Regions from separate parts of the Agrobacterium sp. DE0009 genome, predicted to be linked through region 4. Evidence: predicted binding sites of a transcription regulator. Region 4 holds the regulator's gene; each other region holds the start of a gene.
The links. The regulator PhoB, encoded in region 4, activates phosphate uptake and scavenging genes when phosphate is short. The targets are predictions, from matches to a motif close to TGTCATNNANCTGTCAT.
Positions count from the first base shown of each region.

Region 1: a site for PhoB is predicted at 3,144-3,160, ahead of FS804_RS03745 (bifunctional 2',3'-cyclic-nucleotide 2'-phosphodiesterase/3'-nucleotidase). Genes of this name have one in related genera too.
Region 2: a site for PhoB is predicted at 3,235-3,251, ahead of FS804_RS08925 (DUF1045 domain-containing protein). Genes of this name have one in related genera too.
Region 3: a site for PhoB is predicted at 2,065-2,081, ahead of phnC (phosphonate ABC transporter ATP-binding protein). Genes of this name have one in related genera too.

Region 1 covers NZ_VEIU01000001.1:733,671-738,518, reverse strand. Annotated here, with positions in the region: gene FS804_RS03750 (LysR family transcriptional regulator) at 1-941, shown strand, start outside; gene FS804_RS03745 (bifunctional 2',3'-cyclic-nucleotide 2'-phosphodiesterase/3'-nucleotidase) at 1,076-3,064, opposite strand; gene FS804_RS03740 (PilZ domain-containing protein) at 3,280-3,615, opposite strand; gene FS804_RS03735 (DUF1203 domain-containing protein) at 3,715-4,182, opposite strand; gene FS804_RS03730 (DUF4344 domain-containing metallopeptidase) at 4,346-4,848, shown strand, end outside.
Region 2 covers NZ_VEIU01000001.1:1,762,365-1,767,212, reverse strand. Annotated here, with positions in the region: gene FS804_RS08940 (AraC family transcriptional regulator) at 1-629, opposite strand, end outside; gene phnN (phosphonate metabolism protein/1,5-bisphosphokinase (PRPP-forming) PhnN) at 715-1,314, opposite strand; gene FS804_RS08930 (alpha-D-ribose 1-methylphosphonate 5-triphosphate diphosphatase) at 1,311-2,447, opposite strand; gene FS804_RS08925 (DUF1045 domain-containing protein) at 2,444-3,142, opposite strand; gene phnE (phosphonate ABC transporter, permease protein PhnE) at 3,397-4,746, opposite strand; gene phnE (phosphonate ABC transporter, permease protein PhnE) at 4,746-4,848, opposite strand, start outside.
Region 3 covers NZ_VEIU01000001.1:1,756,718-1,761,565, reverse strand. Annotated here, with positions in the region: gene phnE (phosphonate ABC transporter, permease protein PhnE) at 1-85, opposite strand, end outside; gene phnD (phosphonate ABC transporter substrate-binding protein) at 156-1,061, opposite strand; gene phnC (phosphonate ABC transporter ATP-binding protein) at 1,146-2,006, opposite strand; gene FS804_RS08900 (DapH/DapD/GlmU-related protein) at 2,219-2,836, opposite strand; gene phnL (phosphonate C-P lyase system protein PhnL) at 2,833-3,540, opposite strand; gene phnK (phosphonate C-P lyase system protein PhnK) at 3,607-4,383, opposite strand; gene FS804_RS08885 (alpha-D-ribose 1-methylphosphonate 5-phosphate C-P-lyase PhnJ) at 4,380-4,848, opposite strand, start outside.
Region 4 covers NZ_VEIU01000001.1:1,520,074-1,524,921, forward strand. Annotated here, with positions in the region: gene argF (ornithine carbamoyltransferase) at 1-474, opposite strand, end outside; gene FS804_RS07685 (aspartate aminotransferase family protein) at 532-1,731, opposite strand; gene FS804_RS07690 (GcrA family cell cycle regulator) at 2,163-2,696, shown strand; gene phoB (phosphate regulon transcriptional regulator PhoB) at 2,875-3,558, opposite strand; gene phoU (phosphate signaling complex protein PhoU) at 3,590-4,285, opposite strand; gene pstB (phosphate ABC transporter ATP-binding protein PstB) at 4,411-4,848, opposite strand, start outside.

The DNA.
Region 1 (4,848 bases), 790 kb from region 4:
TGCAGGTGTTTTTAACGGTTGCCGAGACCGGTAGTTTTTCTGCGGCTTCGCGGGCGCTTAATCGTGCCCAGTCGGTGGTCAGCTATACGATCGCCAATCTCGAGGCACAGCTGGAGGTCACCCTGTTCGAGCGCAACGGTGTGCGCCAGCCCAAACTGACCGACGAAGGCCGCGCCATGCTGGAGGATGCAAGGCGCATCGTTGCGGGTCTGCAGGAAATGCGCGCCCGCGCCAAGGGGCTGAAACAGGGCCTGGAAGCGGAACTTTCCGTCGCTATCAGCACCATGGTGCCGGCGGAGGCCGTCGTTGCGGTGCTGCGCGATTTTCGCCAACAATTCCCAACCGTGACGCTCAGCCTCAACGTCGGCGAACTGGGCATGGTCATGGAGATGGTCTTATCCCGCAAGGCCGGTATCGGCATCGGTGGGGCGGTTTTGCGCCAGGATGATGAACTCGTGACGGAGAAGGTCGGCCATTCCTTCATGCTGCCGGTGGTTGCGGCCGATCACCAGCTGGCGCAGATCGAACGCCCGCTGGTTCTTGCCGACGTACGCGAGGAAGTTCAGCTCGTGGTCACCGATGCTTCAGGTCTGACCAAGGGGCGGGATTTTAATGTGCTGTCCTACAAGACATGGCGCGTCAGCGACATCGCCACCAAGTACCAGCTCATCAAGGGTGGCCTCGGCTGGGGCGGCCTGCCGGCCTCGCTCGTCCGCAATGACCTCACCAATGGAAGTCTGAAGGCGCTTGAACTTGAGGCCTATGAGCAGGGCGAATATCCACTCTTCACGTTGCGGCGGGTCGATTCGCCTGCCGGGCCCGCTGGCCAGTGGCTCTCCGAAGCGTTCCAGCAGCGCCTGTCGGCGTGCCCGAATCACAAGGATTTCAACGGGATGCTGGCGGCGAGCAAGCAGAGGACTCTGGCTGTCGCTGCGGAGTGATACTGGCTGTAACCACCACCGTTATATCTGGATCGAGAAGAAACAAGCGGCATGTCAGTTCTTTGCCCCAGCGTCCACTTCATGCCTGAAGAAACACTCTCCCGGCAATGTATCGCCGGGAGAGCCGTGTTTCTCTAGAGAACCAGCCGGAACTTCGCGAAACCTTCCGCACCGTCGCCTGCATCCTCGATTTTTGCACCTTTGATCTCCGCCGCATAGTGGCGGCCCTTGGGGCCAGTCTCGAAGATCGCTGTGGTATTGGCGACTGGGGCGAAGGACCAGTTGGCGTCCGCAGACGGGTTGATGGTTCCCTGATCGATAATATACCGCACGATCACGTCGCGGTTGGTATCGGGTGCCACGAAGATGACCTTGTCGGCGGCGATGTCGGGGAACTTGCCACCGCCACCGGCGCGGTAATTGTTGGTGGCTACCACGAATTTCTGTTCGGGATCGATCGGCTTGCCATTGAACTGCAAGTTTACGATGCGGTTGCTGTCGGGATTGACGGCCTTGCCGTCCTTGTCGAATTTCGCCGGTTTGGAAATGTCGATCTGGTAGGTAACACCGTCGATGACATCGAAATTGTAGGACGGGAAGTCGGCATTGAGGAGCGGCGCATCCTTGGCGCCGGCCTCCACCGTGTTGAACATGCCGGCAGACATTTCCAGCCAGTTCTTCACCTGCGCACCGTTGATCAGCACCGCCTGCACCGTGTTCGGATAGAGATAGAGATCGGCGACGTTCTTGATCGCAATGTCACCGGCGGGGACATCGGTGTAGTAATCCGCGCCGCCGCGACCGCCGGACTTGAAGGGGGCTGCTGCGGAAAGTACGGGCAGGTCCTTATATTGCCCTTCCTTCAGCATGTCCTTGATGTACCAGGTCTGGGCGTTGGAAACGATCTGCACGGACGGATCATCGGCCACCAGCGCGAAATAGGAATAGAGCGGTGCAGAGGTTTTACCGACGGGGCGGCGCACATAGGCGAGCGCCGCTTCGTGATCGGCCTTGGCGGCGGCGAGAACCTCCGGCTTGTCGGTATAGTCAGCAACGATCTTGCGGCTGTCGTCGCGATGGTAGATCGGGCGTGCCTCAGAGGTGAAGTCGATGATCTTCCAGCTCTTCCCATCCTTTTCGAGCAGCAGGTCAATGAGACCCATATGTGAGCCCCAGAAGCCGGCCATGACGGCCGGCTTGCCCATCAGCGTGCCCTTCACGGCATCCGCGCCCTCAATGCCGTCCCAGGTCTTCGGTCCGGGGAAAACGAGATGCTGGTGGCCGGTGAAGATGGCGTCGATGCCTTCGACGCCCGCCAGATAAAGCGAGGCGTTTTCCATGCGCTCGGTCTGGCCTTTGCCATCGATGCCGGAATGGGAAAGGGCGATGATGATGTCAGCCCCTTCCTCCTTCATCACGGGCACCCAGGCTTTCGCCGCCTCGACAATGTCACGCGTCTGGGCCTTGCCCTCTAGGTTCTTGGAATCCCACATCATGATCTGCGGCGGCACGAAGCCGATGATGCCGACCTTGACCGGGCTGGTCACGCCGCCGCCATCGCGGATCTGTTTTTCCAGAATGACGTAGGGCTTGAAGAAAAGCTCGTCATTCTTGGGGTCGGACGCCAGCTGGCCCTTGGTGAGGTTGGCGCAGACGTAAGGGAAACCAGCACCCGCCAGCGTGTTCGACATGTAGTCGAGGCCATAGTTGAATTCGTGGTTGCCGAGCGTACCGCAATCATAGCCCAGTACGTTCATGGCGTTGATGACAGGGTGCTTGTCGCCAGCCTTCATGCCCCGCTCATAGGCGATATAGTCGCCGAGCGGGTTGCCCTGCAGGAAGTCGCCATTATCGACCAGCATCGAATTACCGGCCTCGGCGCGGATCTTGTCGATGATCGAGGCGGTACGGGAAAGCCCCATCGTATCGTTCGGCTTGTCGGCGTAATAATCATAGGGAAAGACGTGAACGTGGATATCAGTCGTTTCCATGATGCGCAGATGCGCCTGATTGGACGCTGCACGCGCCGCAAAGGGGTGCAACATTACTAATGCCGACGAGGCTGCAATGCCGCCGAGAAGCGAACGCCGGGTAATGGGGTGGAGAGCGAGAAGCGACGACATGGGAACTCCTTGGGATGAAGCTTGCGCTGTCATGGAAAACGACAGGGTAGAAGCAATCGCCGAGGAGTCCATCACCAAAATGACAGGCTCGTGACAGACGGGGCTTTTTTCAACCTTTTGATAAATTTTTTATGGCCGACATGCGGCCCTGACGTCTCCGGGCCATGGAATGCGCGTTATCATTGCCGCGCATCCCTCTGCGGACGCAGGGCAGATCAGCGCGCCAGCGTCGGTTTCACTTCTTCATGGAAGAAGCGGAAGTATGAGGAAAGCTGCGCCAGCGTGTTGGTGGAAAGCTTAAGCTGAAGGCCAAGGCGGTTCATGTGCTGCCACTGGACGACCCCCTCGATGAAGCCGAGGTCGTCGCTCTGCACCTTGACCCGGCTTCCCTTTGCCGCGGCGAAAGGTCCGTCCAGTTCAAGCGCCATGCCGGTGGCGGAAAGATCAACCACACGGCCTCTTGTCGACTGGCTGAAGTAATGGACGGTGGCAAAAATTCTCGTCTTGCTGCGCGGTGCGCTGCGTGTCGCCATGTTGAGGTTGTTTGCCATGTTGACGCTCAAAATTTATTGTTTCTGACAGAGGCATCCTAGACTTGAAAAGTTTGAAACCGGTTTAGCCGTTAGGTTAAAACTTATCCAATGCTCGGTTTATGCTGTATCAATACGGCACTGATAGCAGTTGTTGCGGGCAGAACGCACATGCACATAGGCGATGTCTTCGCGCTCCAGAAGCTGTCCGGCGCGTGACGCGATCTCTTCGGTGGGGGTCACCGCGCCGGTGCCGTAGACGATGCGGTCGTCTGCCGAATATCCACGGACAATATAGTCAGGGCTGTCTAGCATCGTTGGCAATTCATCACTTTCAGGATAACGCTCGCAGGCTCTTTCATGCAGAAACACAGGTCCCGTCTCGGCATAGGGCTGAGGTGAAGGGAAGGGGCGATAGGCGAGGAGCAGCATGGGCTCGCCCTCATCAATTTGGCCAAGGCAATGGCGGCAGGGAATGCCGCCGGGCGAAATGACCTTCTCCGGCGTGTGGCCATAGGCGTCCGCCGCCCCGGCCCGGAAGGCCTCTGCTTCTTTAGCCGGCATTGCAGTAAAGACGATAGTTGTCATGGCAGGGTCTCCTGAGAGGTGATCGGCGTTGCTTCTTTGCAGCTATGATCCCGAAATGGAGCACTATCCACCCGATTCTTGACAGGTGATGCAACCAGCCCATTGCGTGACTCGTTAGCTTGGGGAATCAGTGGCGCTCCTCGTTCCCGGAAGGTCTGATTTTATGTTCCGTCGTTTTATGGCCGCTGTTCCGCTGGCTCTCATGTCATTGACGGTTCCGACGCAGGCCCAGATGGCGTCCGGGCTCGACGGCCTGTCGGATGATCAGCTACAGCAGGCAGTCAACTTCGTCATCGGCAACGCGATTTTCTCGCTTTACCATGAGGGATCGCGCATGCTGATCTCGGATTTCGGCACGGCGGAGACGGCAAGCGCCCAGGCGCCAGCCGATCAGCTGGCCGGCACGCTTATCCTTCAGGCCAATGAGGAATGGCTCGACACGGCGCTCGTCAACGCCACAGACAGCTGGTATCTCGCGCGTGAGGCGGAAACGCTACCGGAGCACGAAGCTCCGGTGTTTTCCGCGCTGGTGCCGGACCGAAGCCGCGACCGTAACATGGCCTGCCTGATGGTCGGCCGCGACAAGGACGGGTACGGCGATCTGGCCACGATGATGGGGCTTCCCAATACCGAATTCGACAAATGTGTTGCTGCCTATCCGGGTGT
Region 2 (4,848 bases), 240 kb from region 4:
TTGACCGCATCCAGCAACGGCGCTGGAAAGCGCATGGTGTGAATGGGTTGGGAGAAACTGACGCGCGTGCTCATCCTCTCTTTAAAAAGCTGAAGGTTACTCGGTTTTGGCCGCTCCAGGCCGATATCGACCTGGTTGGTGCGGTCGCCGAGGATATCACGCAGGCGCTGCATCAGGATGCCGAGGACAAAATCCACGTATTGCTCGCGTTTGGCGATAACTGGCGCGAATGTCCAGGACAGGGTCGCCTGCTTCGCATCTGTCACCATCGTGAAGTTACTGTTGTTGGTCGCGTAATACACATGGTCCTGAAGAAAGCGCAGGAAGGCCCGCACGGTCGGCGCACTCATCAGGCCGTAGCCGAAGGCGCCGGATGCACCGGCTGTAAAGGTGGCCGCGCATTGAAGACCGAAGGTGTCGTCGCCGGCGATCAGGGCGCAGGTTTCGAGCAGCCGACAAAATCTGTCGAGGCTGATGCGTTCCGTCAGGCTGCTGAATGTAGCAGGGTCAATGTCCAGAGCCGTGCAGATCGGAGTGATATCGATCCCGCGTGAGCGGGCATAATTGCTGACGCCGGCGGCAAGGCCAGCCACCACGGTAATCTCGTCGCTGATCCTTTTGTCAGGCATCCCTCGCCTTGGCGTACCATTTTCTTAGTTGTCGTACGATGGTAAGCATGGGAAAGGGGTTTGTCGAGAAGCGTGGCGCCTCGTTTCAGGCGTGCCGGTAGGTGCAGCTTTGCTCAAGAACCTGCATGATCGCCCGCCCGGCTTCTTCGATCGCGCCACTATTGTCGACAGTCGTGACGTCGAAATCGCCGGCGACGGTGAGCGAACTGCGTTCCAGCCGTCGCAGAATATCGTCCCGGCTCTCGCGCCCGCGTTGCTCCAGTCGCATCGCCAGCACATCGGGCCGCGCAACGATGTTTAGGACTTTAAGACGGACAAAGGCGGTGCCGAAATGGGGCAGGGCAGATCGTGAGCCATTGGCGATCACCACGTCGCCCGCCTCAAGATGACGGTGGACGGTAGAAGGAATGCCGTATTTAAGCCCGTGTGCTTCCCAGGAAACGGCAAAGGCACCCGCATCTTCCAGACGGTTGAACTCCTGCATGGAAACGGCGTCGTGGTTTTCACCACCCGCATCGCAGCTGCGGGTAATGACGCGACGGGTAAAATGAAAGCCGGGTCGGCCGGCAAGCTGGACCGAGGCATAGTCCATCAGCGTGTCCTTGCCGGCGCCGCTCGGGCCGACAACAACGACCATCGTGCCGGGCGATTGCGCGCGCCGGCTATCATCCCCATCAATGCTCATGCCACGCGCTTGCCTTGACGCCAGACGGAACGGGCGACCGGAACGCCCTCTTCGCGGTGCACTCGCACCAGATCGGCCCGCAATCCCGGCGCGATGCGACCGCGGTCAAGAAGGCCGACCGTGCGCGCCGGCGTGGCCGTGACCATACGCAGTGCCTCCGGCAGGCTGATTCCCTCCACCTGATCGGCAAGCAGGAAGGGTGCGAACAGCAGGCTGAAAGGCACATAGTCGGATGACAACACATCCAGCACCCCGATTTCGGCGAGGTCACGGGCGGCGATATTGCCGGAATGCGACTTGCCGCGAACGATATTGGGTGCACCCATGAGCACGCTCATGCCCGCGCTGTGCGATGCCTTGGCCGCTTCGACGCTGGTCGGGAACTCCGCCAGCTTCACCCCATGGCCGATCGCCTCGCCCACATGCGCCTCGGTGGCGTCATCGTGGCTCGCAACGGTAATGCCACGCTCAGCGCAGCGGGCGGCGAGATAATCACGATGCTTGGCGGAATATTCGGCCGAGGCTGCCTGCCGGCGCTGCACAAATTCGGCAAAGGCCTCATCGCTCAAACCGCGCTTCTTCTGATAATAGAAGATGTATTGATCCATGGACTGAAATTGGCGCTGGCCCGGTGAGTGGTCCATCATCGAAATCAGCCGCACGCGCGGATCGGTCTCGAAGTCTTCAAAATGTTCCAGCACATCGGCGGACGCCACCTCACAGCGCAGATGCAGAAGGTGGTCGGAGCGCAGGCGATTCTGGTCCGCCGCCGCCTCGATGGCGTCAGCCATCTCCCGCATTTCGCCCTTTTTGAAACCGCCATCCTCATCCGAGCCAAGGCGCAGGCAATCGAAAACCGTGGTGATGCCGGAGGCGGCGACCTGGGCGTCATGAGCCTGGATCGCAGCGATCTTGTCCCAGGTCACGCCGGGACGCGGCGAATAATGCTGTTCCAGATGGTCGGTATGCAGTTCTACCAGACCGGGGATCAGAAAGTCCCCTTCAAGGTCTTCTCCTGATTTCGAAGCGCCTTCGCTGATGTCGGCAATCTTGCCGTCACGGATCAGAACGGAGCCCAGAATAATATCGTCTTCCAGAACGATACGGGCATTGGAAAGGGCGTGCTCGGTCATGGGATCGCATCTTTCTTGGGTGGCTCAGCAAACGGATGCCAGCTGTGAACGGTAAATGGTGCGCCGCGCTCCTCTTCAATGAAAAGGGCAAGGCCGGAAAGGGTGAGCGGCTTGTCGACAAATTCGGAAAACTGCGCAGAAAGCATGTAGCGCACGGCAGGCTGCTCGGCCTCGTCGATGCGTCCGGTCAGCGTCATGTGGAAACGAAAGTCATCCATCACATGCGGATAACCCCAAAGCGACAGATTTTGCCGCTGGCTTTCGGTCAGCATCTGCGGCCGGCGGCGGGCAATATCGGTTTCGGACAGGGGCGCACGGAAGCGGTCGAAATGATCCACGATCTCCGCGGCAAAGTCCTGCAGCGGCTGGTAAATGCGATCCGGCACCAGAGCGAAGAATGGCCCAAGTGCATCGATGACAATACGCGGAATGTCGAAAACCTGCTTCTCGGAAGTGAACTCTGTCAGAGCCGCCACCAACTCCGCTTCGCTGTATTTTTCCGCAAGCTCGAAAGGCGCCTTCAGCGTTGCGTGGAAACCGTAACGACGCGGTTCCTCAGTCATCCCGGCATAATCGGCGTGGTCATTATACAACGTGCCGGAAAATGCATTGCGGCCCAGCCAGCGCGATGCTCTCTCAGTCAGCGGATGATCTTTAGCCGGGGAAAAATAGATGGCATAGCGCACGGCAAGCACTCTTCAGTGTCATGGGGAACCAGGGATGAAAAGCTATTTGGCGTGACTCGCCCGCTTCCCGCAAGGTCAGGAGTGCGAGGTAATGGCTTTCCGTGACAGAATGATGATGCCGCAAGAAAAAAGTGCTCGAATGCTAGGAGGCTTCCAGAAACATGGGTGATCTATCGGGACAAACCGGGGTAGAACTGATGATGAAATCAGGCGAGGCGGCGGAGTAATGACAACCGTAACCGTCGTCATTTCGTCTACAAAGTCTAATGCTGTGCCTTGCCGATCAGGCGCGAGCGCAGCGAATTGGAGATGTGGTCGAACAGGAAGACCACAAAGAGGATGAGCAGGACCATATAGGCGACCTTGTCCCAGTCGGCATTGGTGCCCATTGCTTCCAGCAGTTTGAGGCCGATGCCGCCCGCACCCACTGCGCCGATGATGGTGGCGGAGCGGGTGTTGCTTTCCCAGAAATAGAGCGACTGCGAAATGAAGACCGGGAGAACCTGCGGCAACACGCCGAAACGATTGACAGCCATCGGCGATGCGCCGACCGACTTGACGCCCTCACGCTGCTTGTCGTCCACGTTCTCCAGCGCTTCGGCATAAACCTTGCCAAGCGCCCCGGTGTCGGTGAAGAAGATCGCGGCAATGCCGGGGATCGGTCCGGGACCGAAACTGCGGGTGAAGAACAGCGCCCAGATCAACATGTCGATGGATCGCAGGAAGTCGAACAGGCGCTTCATGCCCCAATTGGCGGCCTTGTTGGCGGTGATGTTGCGGGCGGCAATGAAGGCGAGCGGCAGGGCGACGAGCGTGCCGAACAATGTGCCGACAAACGCCATGACCAGTGTCTGCATCAGCTTGGACAGGATGTCGGCATGTTGCCAGACGCCGTTATCAAGGAAATCATCCACCATGTGGCCAATATTGGAGCGGGCCGGATCGAGCCTTTCTCCCCATAGGGCGAGAGCCGCCAGTTGCGCGTAGCTCTTGCCCCAGAATTCGGAATGCGTGTCGAAGAAGAAATTCGCCCAGCCGAGGAAGCGGCGCTGCACATAGACCTGGCTCGTGCGGATCTCGGCCTGACCTGCGAAGCCGTAATGCACGAGCACCTTGTTGCCATCTTGCTGGATTTCATCCGGTGCGTTTTGAGGTGCGAGGGCCTTCTCCCCATTGATGACGATGGGATAGCCGATGCCATCGACATACACATCCACCTGCGTCGGCGTCACGTCGAGGCGATTGTCCGAGCCCGCATAAACAACGCTATATCCACCATTCGGCAGCGGCTGCAGCCAGTCGATCCTGGCATCGGCCGGGTATTGCCCGCGGCTCGACCATTGCGGCTCCACCTTCCCGTCTTCGAAACGAAGGCGCGGTTGGGCACGCCATGAGTACCAGTCCTGAATATAGCTGGAAGCCCGATCCCACCGCCCCTGCATGAAGGCCGGGCCAACGTTGAAAAAGAAAAAGCAGCCGATGAGATAGGCGGTCACGGCAATAAGGCCGATAAGCAGACCATATCGCTGCATGGCGCTGCGGTTGAATACCGCAGGATGGGCAGCCGTCAGCCTCTCGCGCTCGGCAGTGTTGCGAATGAAGCTCGACGACATCAGGCCGCTCCCCGTCCGAATTCAAAGGATTGTTGGCCGATCAGCCGGCGGCGCAGCCAGCTGGAGAACTGGTCGACGGCGATGATGGTAATCAACAGTAGA
Region 3 (4,848 bases), 240 kb from region 4:
GCTGCTGATAGTGACGCATGATCGTTTTGGACGATGCGCTCAATCCCTCGGGCGAGAGGGTGCCCTGGTGCAGTGTGGTCGCCATGCCGCTCTTCCTTTACTGGCAAAAGCGGCGATGCCGCCAGGCACCGCCGCTTCCTGATATGATTTGAGAATCAGCCGCCGATAACGGACTTACGGGCGTCGATGATCGTCTGGTAGAAGGACGGGTCGACCTTGATGTAGGCGGTGTTTTTGCCCTGGGTGAAACCCTGGAAGCAGGCGAGGTCCTTTTTCGGCAGTTCCATGAAGAAGTCCTCGACCTTCTGCTTCATGCTGTCGCCGATCTTGTTGGCAACGAGCAGCGGGCCGTTCGGGATCAGCGGTGACTTCCAGACTTCAACGATATCGTCCATGTCGAGGTTGCCCTTCTTGACCATCTGGTGAAGGTTGCCACCGGAGTAGCCGTCTTCCCACTTGCCAACGCCCGAACCGAAGGTGGTTCCGACATCGAACTTCTTGTCGAGAACGGCGAGAACGAGGTTCTCGTGGCCGCCACCAAAGCCGGTTTCGGAGAAGTATTCCTTGATCGGCGTGCCGGTTTCCTTAGGGATGGCAACGTTTGGAATAAGGAAGCCAGATGTGGAGTCGGGGTCGGCAAAGCCGATCTTCTTGCCCTTGGCATCCGCCAGGGTTTTGATGCCGCTGTCCTTGCGGGCAACCATGATGGTGTAATAGCCGCTGGAGCCGTCAGAGCCCGTATAGGTCAGGATCGGATCGACGGCTTTCGGGTCGGCGATGGCGATCTTGGCATAGGACGACGCGCCCATGGAGGCGATGTCGATGGTACCGCCGAGAAGACCCTGGATAACGCCGTTATAATCCGGCGACGGGAATACCTGAACTTCGGAAACGCCCGTTGCAGCCTTGAGGCCATCGGCGACGCACTTGGCGTTGCGGATCTGGTCTGCCTCGTTTTCGGAACCGTCGAGACCGATGCGCAGAACCTTGATGTCCTGAGCCATGGCGGAACCGGCCAGAACGCCAAGGGCGACTGCCGAGAGAAGCAATTTCTTCAACATGGACTTTCTCCTGTTTCCCGGCGAGCCGGAGTTGTTGTGAGATGTTGGCCCTTGACGCGGACGCAAACGATGCTGAGCGGTTCCTCAGAGCCCGGCGAGAGCGAGCGGTTCTGGGCCGGCAGATTGCTGCACCGGACGCGCGGCAAGTTGCGCGCCGGGAATGGTTATACTGGTCGAGGTCATGGTCTCGTCGATGCCGGCGCCGTGTGAGTCCGTGCCGTAGATTTCCGTCACGGCGGCAGCCGTCAGCTCAGCCGGCGTGCCATCAAAAACGACGCGGCCTTTCGACATGCCGATGATGCGTTCGCAATAGTTGCGCGCCGTATCCAGTGTGTGCAGATTCGTAACGACAGTGATGCCTTCGCGCTCGTTGATGTCGCGCAGCGCGTCCATAACGATTTTGGCGTTCAGCGGGTCGAGCGAGGCGATCGGCTCATCGGCCAGGACCATCTTCGGAGACTGCATCAGGGCGCGGGCAATCGCCACGCGCTGTTGCTGGCCCCCGGAAAGCGTACCTGCGGCCTGCATTGCCACATGCTCGATGCCCAGCCGTTCAAGTGCGGCGATCGCCATCAGCCGCTCTTCATCCGTGAAGATGTTGAAGAGGCTGAGCAGCGTCGAACGGTGGTTGAGGCGACCGAGCATGACATTGGTAAGCACGTCGAGGCGCGGGACGAGATTGAACTGCTGGAAGATCATGGCGCAGTCGCGCTGCCAGTTGCGGAGCGCGGCACCTTTCAAGGACGAAACTTCGGTATCGTTGAAATGAATTGAGCCGGAGGAGGGATCGATGAGCCGGTTTATCATCCGCAGCAGCGTCGACTTTCCCGCTCCGGAACGTCCTATCACGCCTACCATCTGTCCCTGCGGTATTTCGACATTCACGGCATCGACCGCGGTATGGTTGCCGAAACGGCGCGTGACTTGCTTCAGGTGAAAGCTCATTTCCCCGTCCAATCTTCTTATGACGGGGTTGGACATAACAATGGTGCGTGAAGTGCGAATGTCAGTTTGATGAAGAAAATATTACAAGGTGCTGATGTAGCGCGACTGCATTTCGCCGGCGAAAGTTCGAACCAACCTTTTCGGAATGATCGACAACGCTTAAAAACTAACCCCCGGATAGGTCCCGGGGGATATATCAGACGGGCGATGTCTCAGCCGCGATATTTTGCGATGAAATCTTCGGCTGACAGGCTGCGGAAATCATCGAGTGCGTCGCGCAGCCTCTTGTGGTCCCAGTCCCACCAGCGCAGATCATCCATCTGCTGGCCGACCTCAGGCGGAAAGCGGTCGCGGATCAACCTCGCGGGAACGCCGCCGACAATCGTATAGGGCGCAACGTCCTTCGAGACGACGGCGCCAGCCCCGATGACAGCGCCATTGCCGACGTTGACACCCGGCAGGATGGTGGCGCCATGGCCGATCCATACGTCGTGGCCGATCACCACGCGTCTGGCGCGGCGGGCGGCGAAAAAGTCGGACTCGTCTTCCGCGTCGTCCCAATAATTGTGGGCGCGGTAAGTGAAGTGGTGCAGGGTCGCCCGCTGCATCGGATGGTTGGTGGCGTTGATGCGGACGGAAGCGGCGATATTGACGAATTTGCCGATGGTGGCGCACCAGATCGCGCCATCCTGCATGACGTAGGAATAGTCGCCCATCTCGACCTCCTCGATGCGGCAGCGCTCCGAAATTTCGGTAAAGCGGCCAATCGAGGAATTGAGGACACGGGCATTGTCGTGGATGACGGGTTCGAGGCCGAGTTTGGAGTTCATGCTGCTGCCTTCCGGGGCGAAAATTGCGAGACGTCGAGAATGCGGTCGGCCACGGCCTCTCGCACTTCTTCATCGTGAAAAATGCCGAGCAGCGCGGTACCCTTTTCTTTCTTCTCCCTGATCATCTCCACCACCACACGCCGGTTGGTGGCGTCGAGCGAGGCCGTTGGCTCGTCGAGAAGCAGGATTGCATGATCGGTGATGAAACCGCGCGCGATATTGACGCGCTGCTGCTCGCCGCCCGAAAAGGTGGCGGGCGGAAGCGACCACAATTCCCGTGGCAGGTTGAGTTTCGAAAGCAGTGCGGCCGCCTGCTCACGCGCATCTTGAGCGGCAACCTTGCGCGCCAGAAGCGGTTCGGCAACCACGTCAATCGCCGCGACGCGGGGTACCGTCCGCAAAAACTGGCTGACATAACCGATGGTGCGATGACGGATATCGAGAATTGTGCGGGGTGAAGCGCTGCCGATATCGACAACCTCGCCCTGATGACGAATAAGGATCTGCCCGCTGTCGATGGCGTAATTGCCATAGAGCATTTTCAGGATCGAGCTTTTGCCGATGCCAGAAGGGCCACCGAGCACGACGCATTCGCCGCCAGAGACGGAAAAATTCACGTCGCGGACGACAGGCAGCTCGATGCCGTCGCGAAGATGCATGGTGAAGCTTTTAAAGACTTCCGAAACGATGAGAGGTGTCGGCATGGTGGATTTTCTCTTCCTGCGCTGATCTTCTGCGAAAAGCGGGAGCCGCTTTTCGGAATCGCGCGGCTAGACCTGCAAAATGGAGGAAACGAGCAATTGCGTGTAGGGCTCGCGGGGGTCGTCCAGCACCCGGTCGGTCAGTCCGTGCTCAATGACATCGCCGCCCTTCATCACCATCATGCGATGGGAAAGAAGCCGCGCAACCGCGAGGTCATGCGTGACGACGACAACGGCAAGGCCGAGATCGTTGACGAGGCCGCGAACCAGATCGAGCAGGCGCGCCTGTACAGAGACATCGAGACCACCGGTCGGCTCATCCATGAAAACGAGACGCGGAGAAGTGACGAGGTTACGGGCAATCTGCAGGCGCTGGCGCATGCCGCCCGAAAAGGCGCGCGGCTGGTCATCGATACGGTCGGTGCCAATTTCCACCCGCTCCAGCCATTCGCTGGCCGATTGCCTGATATTACCGTAATGCCGGTTACCCACGGCCATAAGCCGCTCGCCGACATTGGCGCCGGCAGACACCGCCATGCGCAAGCCATCCGCCGGGTTCTGATGCACGAAACCCCAGTCGGTGCGCATCAGAAAACGCCGTTCGGCCTCGCCCATATGATAGAGGTCACGCATGGAGCCATCGCGCATGCGATATTCCACGCTGCCCGCCGTTGGCATCAGCCGGGTGGAAATGCAGTTGAGCAGCGTGGTCTTGCCGGAACCGGACTCACCAACGATCGCCAGCACCTCTCCGGGATAAAGCTCGAAGGAGACGTTGCGGCAACCGGCACGCTCGCCGTAATATTTGGAAACGTCTCGGACTTTCAGAAGCGGTGCGTCGCTCATTCTGCGGCCTCCTTTACATCCGCCAGCAGGTGGCCCTTATGGCCATTGGCGCGGCGATCATCGCAATGGTCGGTGTCGGAGCAGACGAACATGCGCCCGCCCTTGTCATCCAGCACCACCTCGTCGAGATAGACATTCTCCGCGCCGCACAGTGCGCAGGGCTTGTCGAAGCGCTGGACTTCAAACGGGTGATCCTCGAAATCCAGGCTGACGACATTAGTATAGGGAGGCACGGCATAGATGCGCTTTTCGCGCCCGGCGCCGAACAGCTGCAACGCCTCCGACATATTCATTTTCGGATTGTCAAATTTCGGCGTCGGCGAGGGGTCCATCACATAACGTCCGGCAACTTTCACGGGATAGGCATAGGTAGTGGAAATGCGGCCGTTGCGGGCGATGTCCTCGTAAAGCTTGACGTGCATCAGGCCGTATTCTTCCAGCGCATGCATGACACGGGTTTCCGTC
Region 4 (4,848 bases):
CGTCCAGGCAACGGTCTTGCCTTTTATCGGCCCACGATGTTCCTCGAAGGTCATGATGTCAGCCATGATCTGGCAGGGGTGCGTGTCATCAGTCAGGGCGTTGATGACAGGCACGGTTGCGTGTTCGGCAAGCTCAAGCAGACGCGAATGATCCGTTGTACGGATCATGATGGCGTCGACATAACGCGACAGGACCTTGGCCGTATCGCCGATCGTTTCGGCCCGCCCGAGCTGCATCTCCGTGCCAGAAAGGAAAAGCGTTTCGCCGCCAAGCTGGCGCATGCCGACATCGAAAGAGACGCGGGTGCGGGTGGACGGCTTTTCGAAGATCATCGCCAGCATCTTACCGGCAAGCGGCTTTTCCGCTGTGCCGGCCTTGGTCGCCGCCTTGCGTGCCCGGGCATCATCGAGAATCGCCCGCAGGTCCTGCGAGCCGACGGCCGACAGGTCGAGAAAATGTTTAGGTGAAGCCATTTCAAACTGTCCCATGCTCGCGAACCCCGGCAAAGAGGCCCGCCCTTTAGTGTTTTCTCAGGCGATTTTCGCCTGTTTTGCGGTCAGGGATGCGGCGGCCGCTTCCACGCGCGCCAGACCCTCACGGGCCTCTTCCGCCGTGGTGACGAGCGGCGGCAGGAGACGGATGACATTGTCACCCGCCGGTACACCAAGCAGATGTTCCGCACGCATGGCCTGGAGCAATTCACCCGAGGGGATCCTCGCCTTGATGCCGAGAAGCAGGCCCTCGCCGCGAATTTCCTCGATCACGTCGGGGTAACGATCCTTCAATGAGGCAAGCCCCTGGCGGAACACAAGCGCGACATCACGAACATTGTCCAGAAAGCCGTCAGCAAGAACAACATCAAGGACCGCATTGCCGACGGCCATCGCCAGCGGATTGCCGCCATAGGTCGTGCCGTGCACACCCGCCGTCATGCCGGAAGCAGCTTCGGCCGTTGCGAGGCAGGCGCCAAGCGGGAACCCGCCGCCGATACCCTTGGCAACCGCCATGATATCGGGCGCGACGCCGGTGTGCTCATAGGCGAAAAGCTTACCCGTACGTCCGACGCCGGTCTGAACCTCATCGAAGATCAGCAGCATGCCATGCTCGTCACAGAGCGAGCGCAGCAGTTGCAGGAATTCCTTCGCCGGCGCGCGGATGCCGCCCTCGCCCTGAATCGGCTCGATCAGCAGCGCTGCTGTTTCGGCCGTGATGGCGGCCTTCAGCGCATCGACGTCACCGAAGGGAACCTGATCGAAACCTTCAACCTTGGGGCCGAAACCTTCGAGATATTTCTGCTGGCCACCAGCGGCAATGGTCGCCAGCGTCCGGCCATGGAAGGCGCCTTCAAAGGTGATGATGCGAAACTTCTCAGGATGGCCCTTGGAATAATGGTAACGGCGTGCGGTCTTGATCGCGCATTCCAGCGCTTCCGCGCCGGAATTGGTGAAGAAAACCTTGTCGGCGAAGGTTGCTTCCGTCAGACGCTTGGCAAGCTTTTCCTGGCCCGGCACTTCATAGAGGTTGGAGACGTGCCAGACCTTTTCGGCCTGCGTCTTGATCGCCTCCACAAGGTGCGGATGGGCATGGCCCAGCGAATTCACAGCCACGCCAGCCGCAAAATCGAGATATCGCTCGCCGCTTTCCGTGTACAGCCAGACGCCCTCGCCTCGCTCAAAACGCAGGGGGGCTCTTGCAAATGTATCGAACAATGGCGCGGCGGCTTCGGCCATGGCTGTATCACTCCTTGCGCAAATGCGCTGTAAGACGGTTGTCAATAGGCTCTTAGGGTTATCCCTTGCCTGAAAATCAAAAATGCCGCCTCGCGGCGGCAGGGGCACTATTGTCACTTCGCTTGCCGATGTCAACAAAAGTCCGTATTCCCTAGGGTTCTCAAGCCCTAGTAGGTGGCTGGGCGCCAGACCCAAGGTGTTGCCTTTCTGACTCAACTCGCCAGCAAGTTGGGGAAAACCGCAAAATCGATTCGAGATGATTCCCGCGACTCTTGCCACGGAGTCTGCGTGGCACTAGGTTAATCGCTAATTACTAGACTGCAATGCGGCGGAACTAGTCACCAAAAATCAGGCAGAAACCACACTCGCGGCACACCCGCGAGACGGAGAGGGATTCTGCCAAAAATACACGCGAAAAGCGGAGAAGCGGCATGAACTGGACAGACGAACGGGTCGAAAAGCTCAAGAAATTGTGGTCCGAGGGACTTAGCGCCAGCCAGATAGCAGCGCAGCTGGGCGGCGTCAGCCGCAACGCCGTCATTGGCAAGGTCCACCGTCTCAACCTGCCGGGTCGCGTCAAGGCTGGCGGTCCTGTCACTTCGGCGCGCACAGCGCCCAAGCGGACTGCTGCCCCTGCCCCTCGCGCGGCGAATTTTGCTGGCCGCGTCAACGCTGCACCGGCACGGATCCTGACGCGTTCCAACGCCGCGACCGCCCTTCAGGAAGAGGTCGGCATCGAGACCGCGGAAGTTCTCGATTACGTTCCTTCCAGAAACGTCGTCACGCCAATCTCCCGTCGTCTGACGCTGACGGAACTGACCGAGCGCACCTGCAAATGGCCGGTCGGCGACCCCTTGAAAGACGATTTCCATTTCTGCGGCTGTGAAGCGCTGGAATCTTCGCCCTATTGCAAGTTCCATGCGAAACTCGCCTATCAGCCGGTAAGCGAGCGCCGTAAGGCTTGAGTGTTGCGGCACGCATTCGACACTCAAAAACTACGGGCCTTCGGGCCCGTTTTTTTGTGCCAAAACCAGAGCGGATCGGGATCAACCACAACAAAAGGCCCGACACCAATCCGGTTTCGGGCCTTTTGTTTTCGCGGAAAATTACCTTGATGGAACGCGCCAGTCGGATGGCGTCCGCTCAGGCTTCCATGGAATAGCCGGCGCCGCGCACCGTGCGGATGACATCCTGCATGTGCGAAAAATTAAGCGCCTTACGCAGGCGTCCGACATGCACGTCGACGGTACGCTCATCGACGTAGATATCATGGCCCCAGACACCATCGAGCAATTGCGAACGGGAGAACACCCTGCCCGGAGAGGTCATCAGGAATTCCAGAAGGCGAAACTCCGTCGGACCGAGACGCACTTCACGGCTTTTGCGGTGAACGCGATGCGTCTCGCGATCCAGTTCGATATCCCCGCATTTCAGCACCGAAGACAGAACCTCGGGGCGGGCCCGGCGGAGCATGGCCTTGACGCGGGCCATGAGTTCCGGCGTGGAGAACGGCTTGACGACATAATCGTCCGCACCCGTTGCGAGGCCACGAACACGTTCGCTTTCCTCGCCGCGAGCCGTCAGCATGATGATGGGCAGGCGTTCCGTTTCCGGCCGCATTCTGAGCCGACGGCAAAGCTCGATACCGGACACACCAGGCAGCATCCAGTCTAGAATGAGAAGATCGGGGGTACGTTCCTGAAGCCTGATTTCCGCCTCGTCACCACGGGGTATCGTGTCGACATCGTATCCCTCAGCCTCGAGATTGTAACGAAGAAGGACGCTGAGCGCTTCCTCATCTTCCACAACTGCAATCTTGGGCACCATATGCTGAACTCCGCAAGGCTTTGCCTGTCTCTTACTCGGTCACCGAACCGAGCGTGTTGGAACTGTCGTCCTTCGGACGCTCGCCCTCCGGCTGGCTGCCGGTGGTCATGTAATAGATTGTCTCGGCGATATTGGTGGCATGGTCGCCGATGCGCTCGATGTTCTTGGCGCAGAACAGAAGATGCGTGCAGGTCGTTATATTGCGCGGGTCTTCCATCATGTAGGTCAGAAGCTCGCGGAAGAGCGAGGTGTACATGGCATCGATTTCCTCATCGCGCTCGCGGATGGCATTGGCCTTCTCGGCGGAGCGGGTCGAATAGACGTCGAGGACTTCCTTGAGCTGCACCAGCGCCAGTTCCGACAGGTGTTCGAGACCACGGGCAAGCTTGCGCGGCACGCCGGTGCCGGCAACCGCAATCACGCGCTTGGCCGTGTTCTTGCCAAGATCGCCCACACGCTCGAGATCGGCTGCAATACGCAGCGTGCCGATGATTTCACGAAGGTCTGCCGCCATCGGCTGGCGCTTGGCGATGGTGACGATTGCCTTGTCGCCGATCTCACGCTCGGCGTGATCGAGGATGGTGTCGTCAGAAATGACTTTCTGCGCCAGCGCGGCATCCGAGTTCACGAGCGCCCGCACGGCGTCGGCACACATCTGTTCGGCAAGGCCACCCATTTCCGAAATACGGCGTGTGAGGAATTTCAACTCCTCATCATAGGCGGACATGATATGCGAATGGGTCGTTGTCTGGTTCACGGTCTAGTCCTCCGGCTTGGCCTGCAGGCCGTGCCCGGAGCGGGACACGGCAGCGGCACCAGTCTTGTTCGGTTTCTTTGAAGCGCCGGCCTGTATCAGCCGAAGCGGCCCATGATGTAATCCTGCGTGCGCTGATCATCCGGATTGGTGAACATCTTGTCGGTTTCGTTTTCCTCAACAAGATGACCAAGGTGGAACATGGCCGTGCGCTGGGAAACACGCGCCGCCTGCTGCATGGAGTGCGTGACGATGACGATGGTGTAGTTTGTCCGCAGCTCGTGGATCAGTTCCTCGACCTTCGCGGTGGCAATCGGGTCCAGCGCCGAGCAGGGCTCGTCCATCAGGATCACTTCCGGGCTGACGGCGATCGCACGGGCGATGCAAAGGCGCTGCTGCTGACCGCCGGAAAGGCCCGTGCCGGACTCATGCAAACGGTCCTTCACCTCGTTCCAGAGACCGGCTCGCTGGAGGCTCTGCTCAACGATCTGGTCCATATCCGCCTTGTTGCGGGCGAGCCCGTGGATCCGCGGGCC